2 regions of the Mesorhizobium sp. WSM1386 genome follow, and region 2 is predicted to be linked to the other one. Evidence: predicted binding sites of a transcription regulator. Region 2 holds the regulator's gene; the other holds the start of a gene.
What was found. The regulator HrcA, encoded in region 2, represses chaperone genes, less so after heat shock. The targets are predictions, from matches to a motif close to GTTAGCACTCNCNNNNNGNGAGTGCTAAC.

Region 1: the regulator HrcA is predicted to act here: its motif matches at 987-1,015, upstream of groES (co-chaperone GroES).

The regions. Positions count from the first base shown of each region.
Region 1 covers NZ_CM148373.1:5,112,090-5,116,105, forward strand. The annotation lists gene AC0NIH_RS25095 (class I SAM-dependent methyltransferase) at 34-828, shown strand; gene groES (co-chaperone GroES) at 1,105-1,401, shown strand; gene groL (chaperonin GroEL) at 1,464-3,119, shown strand; gene AC0NIH_RS25110 (TetR/AcrR family transcriptional regulator) at 3,367-3,975, opposite strand.
Region 2 covers NZ_CM148373.1:784,978-788,993, forward strand. The annotation lists gene rph (ribonuclease PH) at 1-548, opposite strand, end outside; gene hrcA (heat-inducible transcriptional repressor HrcA) at 738-1,820, shown strand; gene AC0NIH_RS03735 (hypothetical protein) at 1,890-2,087, shown strand; gene AC0NIH_RS03740 (PQQ-dependent sugar dehydrogenase) at 2,162-3,538, shown strand; gene AC0NIH_RS03745 (LysE family translocator) at 3,726-4,016, shown strand, end outside.

The DNA of each region.
Region 1 (4,016 bases), 2.4 Mb from region 2:
AGCTGCCAATACAACGCGGGCTTGGGGCTGTGGATGACCGACCATTGGAATACCATTCGAAGGCATTGGCAGTTGCTCGGGCCACCTTTGCGGCCGCCAGCGGAAGCGGTTGAGGCCTATGAGCGTGAGCTCGACCTTTCGAAGGCGCACGTCATTCTGCTCGGCGTAACACCGGAACTCGCCGGGCTCGGGACGACGATGACGGCCGTCGATGAATCGTCCGACATGATCGCCGGTATCTGGCCAGGCGACACCGCGTTTCGAAAGGCGATCAACGGCGACTGGCTGGACTTGCCGGTACCGAACGCAAGCGTCGATGCGGTGATCGGCGACGGCTGCCTGTCGGCGCTCGGCCTTTCAACCGCGCGCCGGGCGCTGTTTGCGGCGATCGCCGGCGTACTGCGCACCGACGGCCGGGCGGGACTGCGTCTCTTTGCCGGTCCCGAAACACCGGACGATCCGGCGGCGGTGCGGGCGCTTGCACTCTCGGGCGGTGTCTCGACCTTCCACGAACTCAAATGGCGCGTCGCAATGACCGCGACGGGCGATGCGCCCGACCATGCCATTCCGGTCAGGGCGATCGCGGAAAGGTTCGACGCACTGTTTCCTGACCGCAACGAGCTTTCGGCTCGCACAGGCTGGGACCTGCCCACCATCGGCACCATCGATGTCTATCGGAACTCGCCGGCCATCTACACCTTCGCGCCGGCGACTACACTGGTGAGCGAGGCGGAAGCGTTTTTTGGTGATGTTCGCATCGCTTTGACCGGGAGCTATGGGCTTGCCGAGCGATGCCCGCTGTTGGTGCTGCGGGCGCCAAGACACTGAAGGCGCCAAGACACTGAAGTTAGCAGGACGGCGCTCAAGCCGGGGCAGGCACAACCCAGGCTTTCTAAAATCGTGCGGCAGCATGAGAAAAATTTCGCTCGCATCGCGGCCTTCGCCCGCCTTGACTCTCGCCAGCCGTCAGCCTATTTCAGCGCCACGTTAGCACTCGCCTTTGGTGAGTGCTAACTACAGGGCCCGGCGCCGCCGGGCTTTGTTGTTGTCCGGCTTCGCCGGATGGAGGAACTGTTTCTCACCGTTCTCATCGAGGAAGAAAAAATGGCAAAGTCGAAGTTCCGCCCGCTTCATGACCGCGTGGTCGTTCGCCGGGTCGAATCCGAATCCAAGACCGCTGGCGGGATCATCATCCCGGATACGGCAAAGGAAAAGCCGCAGGAAGGCGAGATCATCGCCGTCGGCTCCGGCGCTCGCGACGAAGCTGGCAAGCTGGTCCCGCTGGACGTCAAGGCCGGCGACCGCATCCTTTTCGGCAAGTGGTCGGGCACCGAAGTCAAGCTCAATGGCGAAGACCTTCTGATCATGAAGGAATCCGACATCATGGGCATCATCGGCTGATCATCGGCCTCACCGTCAACTGAATTCCGGGCTTACCCCAAGCCCCTGCCAGGAGCTAAAAAATGGCTGCCAAAGACGTAAAATTCTCCCGTGATGCCCGCGAGCGCATGCTGCGCGGCGTCAACATCCTCGCCGACGCGGTGAAGGTCACGCTCGGCCCCAAGGGCCGCAACGTCGTCATCGACAAGTCGTTCGGCGCCCCGCGCATCACCAAGGACGGCGTCACCGTCGCCAAGGAAATCGAGCTTGAGGACAAGTTCGAGAACATGGGCGCCCAGATGGTCCGCGAAGTCGCTTCGAAGACCAACGACATCGCCGGCGACGGCACCACGACCGCGACCGTCCTGGCGCAGTCGATCGTCCAGGAAGGCCACAAGGCCGTTGCCGCCGGCATGAACCCGATGGACCTGAAGCGCGGCATCGATCTGGCCGTGACCGAAGTCGTCGCGGCGCTCGGCAAGGCTGCCAAGAAGATCAAGACCTCCGAGGAAGTTGCCCAGGTCGGCACGATCTCGGCCAATGGCGACGAGTCGGTCGGCAAGATGATCGCGGAAGCGATGCAGAAGGTCGGCAACGAAGGCGTCATCACGGTTGAAGAGGCCAAGACCGCCGAGACCGAGCTGGAAGTCGTCGAAGGCATGCAGTTCGACCGCGGCTACCTGTCGCCCTACTTCGTCACCAACGCCGACAAGATGGTTGCCGAGCTCGAGGACGTCTACATCCTGCTCCACGAGAAGAAGCTCTCCAACCTGCAGGCCATGCTGCCGGTTCTCGAAGCCGTCGTGCAGACCTCCAAGCCGCTGCTCATCATCTCGGAAGACGTCGAAGGCGAGGCCCTGGCCACGCTGGTGGTCAACAAGCTGCGTGGCGGCCTGAAGATCGCCGCTGTCAAGGCTCCGGGCTTCGGCGATCGCCGCAAGGCCATGCTGGAAGACATCGCCATCCTCACCGGTGGCCAGGTTATCTCGGAAGACCTCGGCATCAAGCTCGAGAACGTCGGCCTCAACATGCTCGGCCGCGCCAAGAAGGTGTCGATCTCCAAGGAGAACACCACCATCGTCGACGGCGCCGGCAAAAAGGCCGAGATCCAGGGCCGCGTTGCCCAGATCAAGCAGCAGATCGAAGAGACCACGTCGGACTACGACAAGGAGAAGCTGCAGGAACGTCTGGCGAAGCTCGCCGGCGGCGTTGCCGTGATCCGCGTCGGCGGTGCGACGGAAGTCGAAGTCAAGGAAAAGAAGGACCGCGTCGATGACGCCCTCAACGCGACCCGCGCGGCCGTGGAAGAAGGCATCGTTGCAGGCGGCGGCGTTGCCCTGCTGCGCGCTTCGGCCAACATCAAGGCCACCGGCGTCAATGCCGACCAGGCCGCCGGCATCAACATCGTGCGTCGTGCGCTGCAGGCTCCGGCCCGCCAGATCGCGGCCAACGCCGGTGCGGAAGCTTCGATCGTTGCCGGCAAGATCCTTGAGAACAAGGGCGCGACCTTCGGCTACAACGCCCAGTCGGGCGAATATGGCGACATGATCGCCATGGGCATCGTCGACCCGGTCAAGGTCGTGCGCACCGCTCTCCAGGACGCGGCCTCGGTCGCCGGCCTGCTCGTCACCACCGAAGCCATGATCGCGGAGGCTCCGAAGAAGGAGTCGGCTGGCGGCGGCGGCATGCCTGGCGGCATGGGCGGCGGCATGGGCGGCATGGGCGGCATGGATTTCTAAGAAATCCATAAAGCACGCCCATGAACTCACATTGCTCAAGCCCGCAAGCGGGCTTGAGTGGCGGCATGGATTTCTAAGAAATCCATAAAGCACGCCCATGAACTCACATTGCTCAAGCCCGCAAGCGGGCTTGAGTGGCGGCATGGATTTCTAATCCGCGCTTCCATCAGCCTTCAGATACGGAAAGGGCGGCAGCGATGCCGCCCTTTTTGCTTGCATGCTTCCTGATCGCCGCCCTTCGATGCCCTCAGACGGTTGTATCCGCGCGTTGCCGTGCCTCCCCAGCCAGCACGGCGCCTTCAATCAGTGCCGCGACCTCGTCGGCCACCGCCTTCAATGGCGCGCGGTCGCGGGTGGCGCGCGCGATCACCATCAGCCCTTCCAGCGATGATTCGACCAACAGCGCCAAGGCATGCGCGCGACGCTCTGGCACCCCTGCCCTGACGAAGGCATCTCGCAGCAAGCCTATCCACTGCTCGAAGGCCGAGCGGCACAGATCAGCCAACTCCGGCACATCGGTCGGCGAATCCAGCACGACCGGGGCGATCGGACAGCCGAGCGAAAACTGGTTGTCCTCCAGCATGCGCGCCACCGACTGGTAGATATGATGGACGGCCACCGCCGGATCGCGCTCCGCGGCCAGCGCCTCGGTGAGCCGCTCCGTCACCTCGGCAACGCTATCGCGCGTCACCTCGATCACCAGTTGGTCCTTGCCGCCGGGAAAATGGAAGTAGAGCGAACCGCGCGGCGCGCCGCTGGCGCTCAATATGTCGTTGAGCGAAGTGCCGTGATAGCCGCGCTGCCTGAGCAGCAGTCCGGTCGTTTCGAGTATGCGGGCCCGTGTATCGTTCGCCATGTCAACCTCTGTCAGCAGCGATGATTATAGGCCTTGCGTCG
Region 2 (4,016 bases):
GAGGAATCCTCGATATAATCGAGGTCGATGACCGGCTGGCCGTCATGGATGCCGCAGGAAATCGCCGCGACATGGTCCTTCAGCACCTTGGAAACGCTGGTCATCTGCCGCGCTTCCATCCAGCGCAGGCAGTCGTACAGCGCCACCCAGCCGCCGGTGATCGAGGCGGTGCGGGTGCCGCCATCGGCCTGGATGACGTCGCAGTCGACGGTGATCTGCTGTTCGCCCAGCGCCTGCAGGTCGACCACGGCGCGCAGCGAACGGCCGATGAGACGCTGGATTTCCAGCGTGCGGCCGCCCTGCTTGCCGGCGGATGCCTCGCGGCGCATGCGCTCGCCGGTCGAGCGCGGCAGCATGCCATATTCGGCTGTCACCCAGCCCTTGCCGGAATTGCGCATCCAGCCCGGCACCTTCTCCTCGAGGCTCGCCGTGCACAGGACATGGGTGTCGCCGAACTTCACCAGGCACGAGCCTTCGGCGTGCTTGGAGACGCCGCGCTCGAAGGAGATGGCGCGCATTTCGTCGAATTGGCGTTTGGAGGGGCGCATTCAGGCTTCTTTCTTGTCATTTTCGGAATCTTGGCCGGCTTGTAGCCTCACCAGGCCTAGGGCGCAAAGGAAAATGGCCCGACATAGGCACCGGGCGATCTGACACAGACGCCGGGCGATCTCATGCAGACACCGGGTTGCGCCCACCGTGCCGAAGTCTATATCCTGAACAAGGAGGTTTTTGGCCGTATGACCAAGGCAGTCGATCCGAGTTCGCAATCGCCCGCACTTCAATCACTCGACATGCGCTCACGCGACATCTTCCGGCGCATCGTCGATTCCTATCTCAGGGATGGCGAGCCCGTGGGCTCGCGCAGCCTGTCGCGCATCCTGCCCTCCTCGCTGTCGCCGGCCACCATCCGCAATGTGATGAGCGACCTGGAACACCTCGGGCTGATCTATGCGCCGCACATCTCGGCCGGCCGGCTGCCGACGCAGGCGGGCCTGCGTTTCTTCGTCGATGCCTTCATGGAACTTGGCGACCTCTCCGACGAGGAGCGCCGCACCATCGAGGCACAGGTGCGGGCCTCGGGCTCGGGCGCGACGCTGGAGCATATGCTGACCGAGGCCAGCCAGATGCTGTCGGGCATGTCGCGTGGCGCCGGCCTGGTGCTGGCCGCCAAGAACGAGGTGGCGCTGAAGCACATCGAATTCATCCAGCTGGAGCCGACCAAGGCACTTGCCGTGCTGGTGTCGCAGAATGGCGACGTCGAAAACCGCGTCGTCGAGCTGCCCGCCGGCATCACCGTCTCGCAATTGCACGAGGCCTCGAATTTCCTCAACGCGCATATTCGGGGCCGCACGCTGGCCGAGGCACGGACCGAGATCGCCCGCATCAAGGAAGAGACAAGGGCTGCGCTGGACACGCTGTCGCAGGATCTCGTCGAGAAGGGGCTGGCGGTATGGGCGGGCGCCGAAAGCGGCCTGCCGGCGCGGCTCATCGTGCGCGGCCGGGCCAACCTGCTCGAAAACGTCACCGCGCAGGCCGATATCGAACTGCTGCGGCACCTTTTCGAGGACATGGAGACGCAGGACGGGCTGATCCAGCTGCTTGACCTGGCCGAGCAGGGATCGGGCGTGCGCATCTTCATCGGCTCGGAAAACAAGCTGTTCTCGCTGTCGGGCTCGTCGCTGGTGGTCGCGCCCTATCGCGACAAGGATGCCCGCGTCGTCGGGGCGCTCGGCGTCATCGGCCCGACCCGGCTGAATTACGCGCGCATCGTGCCGATGGTGGATTACACGGCACAGCTGATATCGCGCATGCTGCGCTAGGTGTATTGATATTCAGCCGGCCTGCGAGCGGCGACTTCCTGCGCTTCCTGGCCGCCAAGGAGAAAAAGAATGGCGCTCGAAGAGTTCAAGGCCCGGATCAGCCTGCTGCTGGAGGAAATGGTCAACCAGCCGGAAGACCAGCACGAAATCCAGGAACAGCTGCGCGAGAAGCTGCGCGAAATGCGCGCCATGGGCCTGCCGCTGCCGGCGGATCTCGTCGCCTTGGAAAAGCGCCTCGACGACGATTTTTACGCCGCCGGGACCTGAACCCGGAAGCAAGACGGAACCCAGGGACAAACCGGCCGTTGATACTTCCTTCGCGACCAGGTGGAGGGACGACAATGATCGCTGGGACCCGAATGGCCGGACTGGGGCTTTCCGCACTGCTCCTCGCGACCGCGGCGTTCGCCCAGCAGGCCGACCAGCCGGTGCTGAAGGGTCCGGCCGCCTTTGGCGACTGGCGCGCCGACAAGCCCGGCGTGCGCCGCCTGATCAAGCCGGAAGACCTGCCGAAGCCCAATCTCGCCAAGTCGGCCTCGAACAGCGCCGGCCTTGCCGAAAGGCCGGCGGACGCCAAACCGCAACTGCCGGAAGGCTTTTCGGCCGAGCTGATCGCGTCCGGCATCGACAATCCGCGCGTGGTACGCGCGGCACCCAATGGCGACCTGTTCGTCGCCGACAGCGAAGCCAACCAGATCCGCGTCTACCGCCTGACCGAGGGCAGCGCCAAGCCCGCCGAGAAAAGCATCTTCGCCGGCGATCTCAACCAGCCCTACGGCATTGCCTTCTACCCGCCGGGCAGCGACCCGCAATGGGTCTATGTCGCCAACAGCGACAGCATCGTGCGCTTTGCCTACCGCAATGGCGATCTCAAGGCATCCGCCGACCCGGAAACCATCGTCGACGACATTCCATCGAACCATCACTGGACCCGCGACATCGCCTTTTCGCCCGATGGCAAGACGCTCTATCTGTCGGTCGGCTCGGGCTCGAACGCCGCCGGGGACATGGGCAAGAGGCCGAGGGGCGGACTCGATGCATGGATCAAGTCAAAGCCGCTCGGCGCCAGCTGGGGCTCCGAAGAGGGACGCGCCGACGTGCAGGCCTTCGACCCCGACGGCAAGAACGGCCGCACCGTCGCCACCGGCCTGCGCAACTGCTCGGGCATGACCGTCCAGCCGGCGACCGGCGCGCTGTGGTGCGTCGTCAACGAGCGCGATGCGCTCGGCGACAATGTGCCAGCCGAATACGCCACATCGGTCAGGGAAGGCGCCTTCTATGGCTGGCCCTGGTACTATATCGGCAACAACGAAGATCCGCGCCACAAGGGCGAGCGCCCCGACCTTGCCGGCAAGGTCGATATTCCCGATGTGCTGATGCAGGCGCATTCGGCGCCGCTCAACATCGCCTTCTACGACGGCAAGGACCTGCCCGCGAACACCGGGTTTCCCAAGGAATATCGCGGCGATGCCTTCGTCGCCCTGCACGGCTCCTGGAACCGCGGCAACAGGACCGGCTACAAGGTCGTGCGCCTGCTGTTCAAGGATGGCAAGCCGACCGGCGAATACGAGGATTTCATGACCGGCTTCGTCGTCTCCAACGGCGAGGTGTGGGGCAGGCCGGTCGGCGTGACTGTGGCCAAGGATGGCGCGCTGATCGTGACCGAAGACGGCAACGGCACCATCTGGCGCGTCACCTACGATGGCGGCCGTTCCTGACGAGTCTTGCTGGGCAGCGCTGGCCCCCTCACCCGGACTCGCCCCGGGCATAGGTGGTCGCGAAGCGCGCCGGATAGGAGGCCTTCGCGACGTGTCACAGATGTCTGGTGTAATGGAATCCGACTTCAGGGAATTCAATTCTGGTCCGTTCCATGCGACAAGGCAGGCCAATCCGGGACCACCAGCCATGACCCTCACCGGCTTTCTCGCCTACAGTGCCGCCCTCGGCATCGCCGCCGCCATTCCCGGTCCCGGCGTCACCGCGCTTGTCGCCCGGGCGCTCGGCTCCGGCTTCCGCTCATCGCTGGCCATGTCCTTTGGCCTGATGCTCGGCGACCTCACCTACCTGACCGCCGTGGTGCTCGGCCTCGCCTTCGTCGCGCAGACTTTCGGCATGGTGTTCCTGGCGATCAAATGGGCCGGCGTCGCGTATCTCGCTTTCCTCGGCTGGCGCTTCTGGACCGCCGGCATCACACCC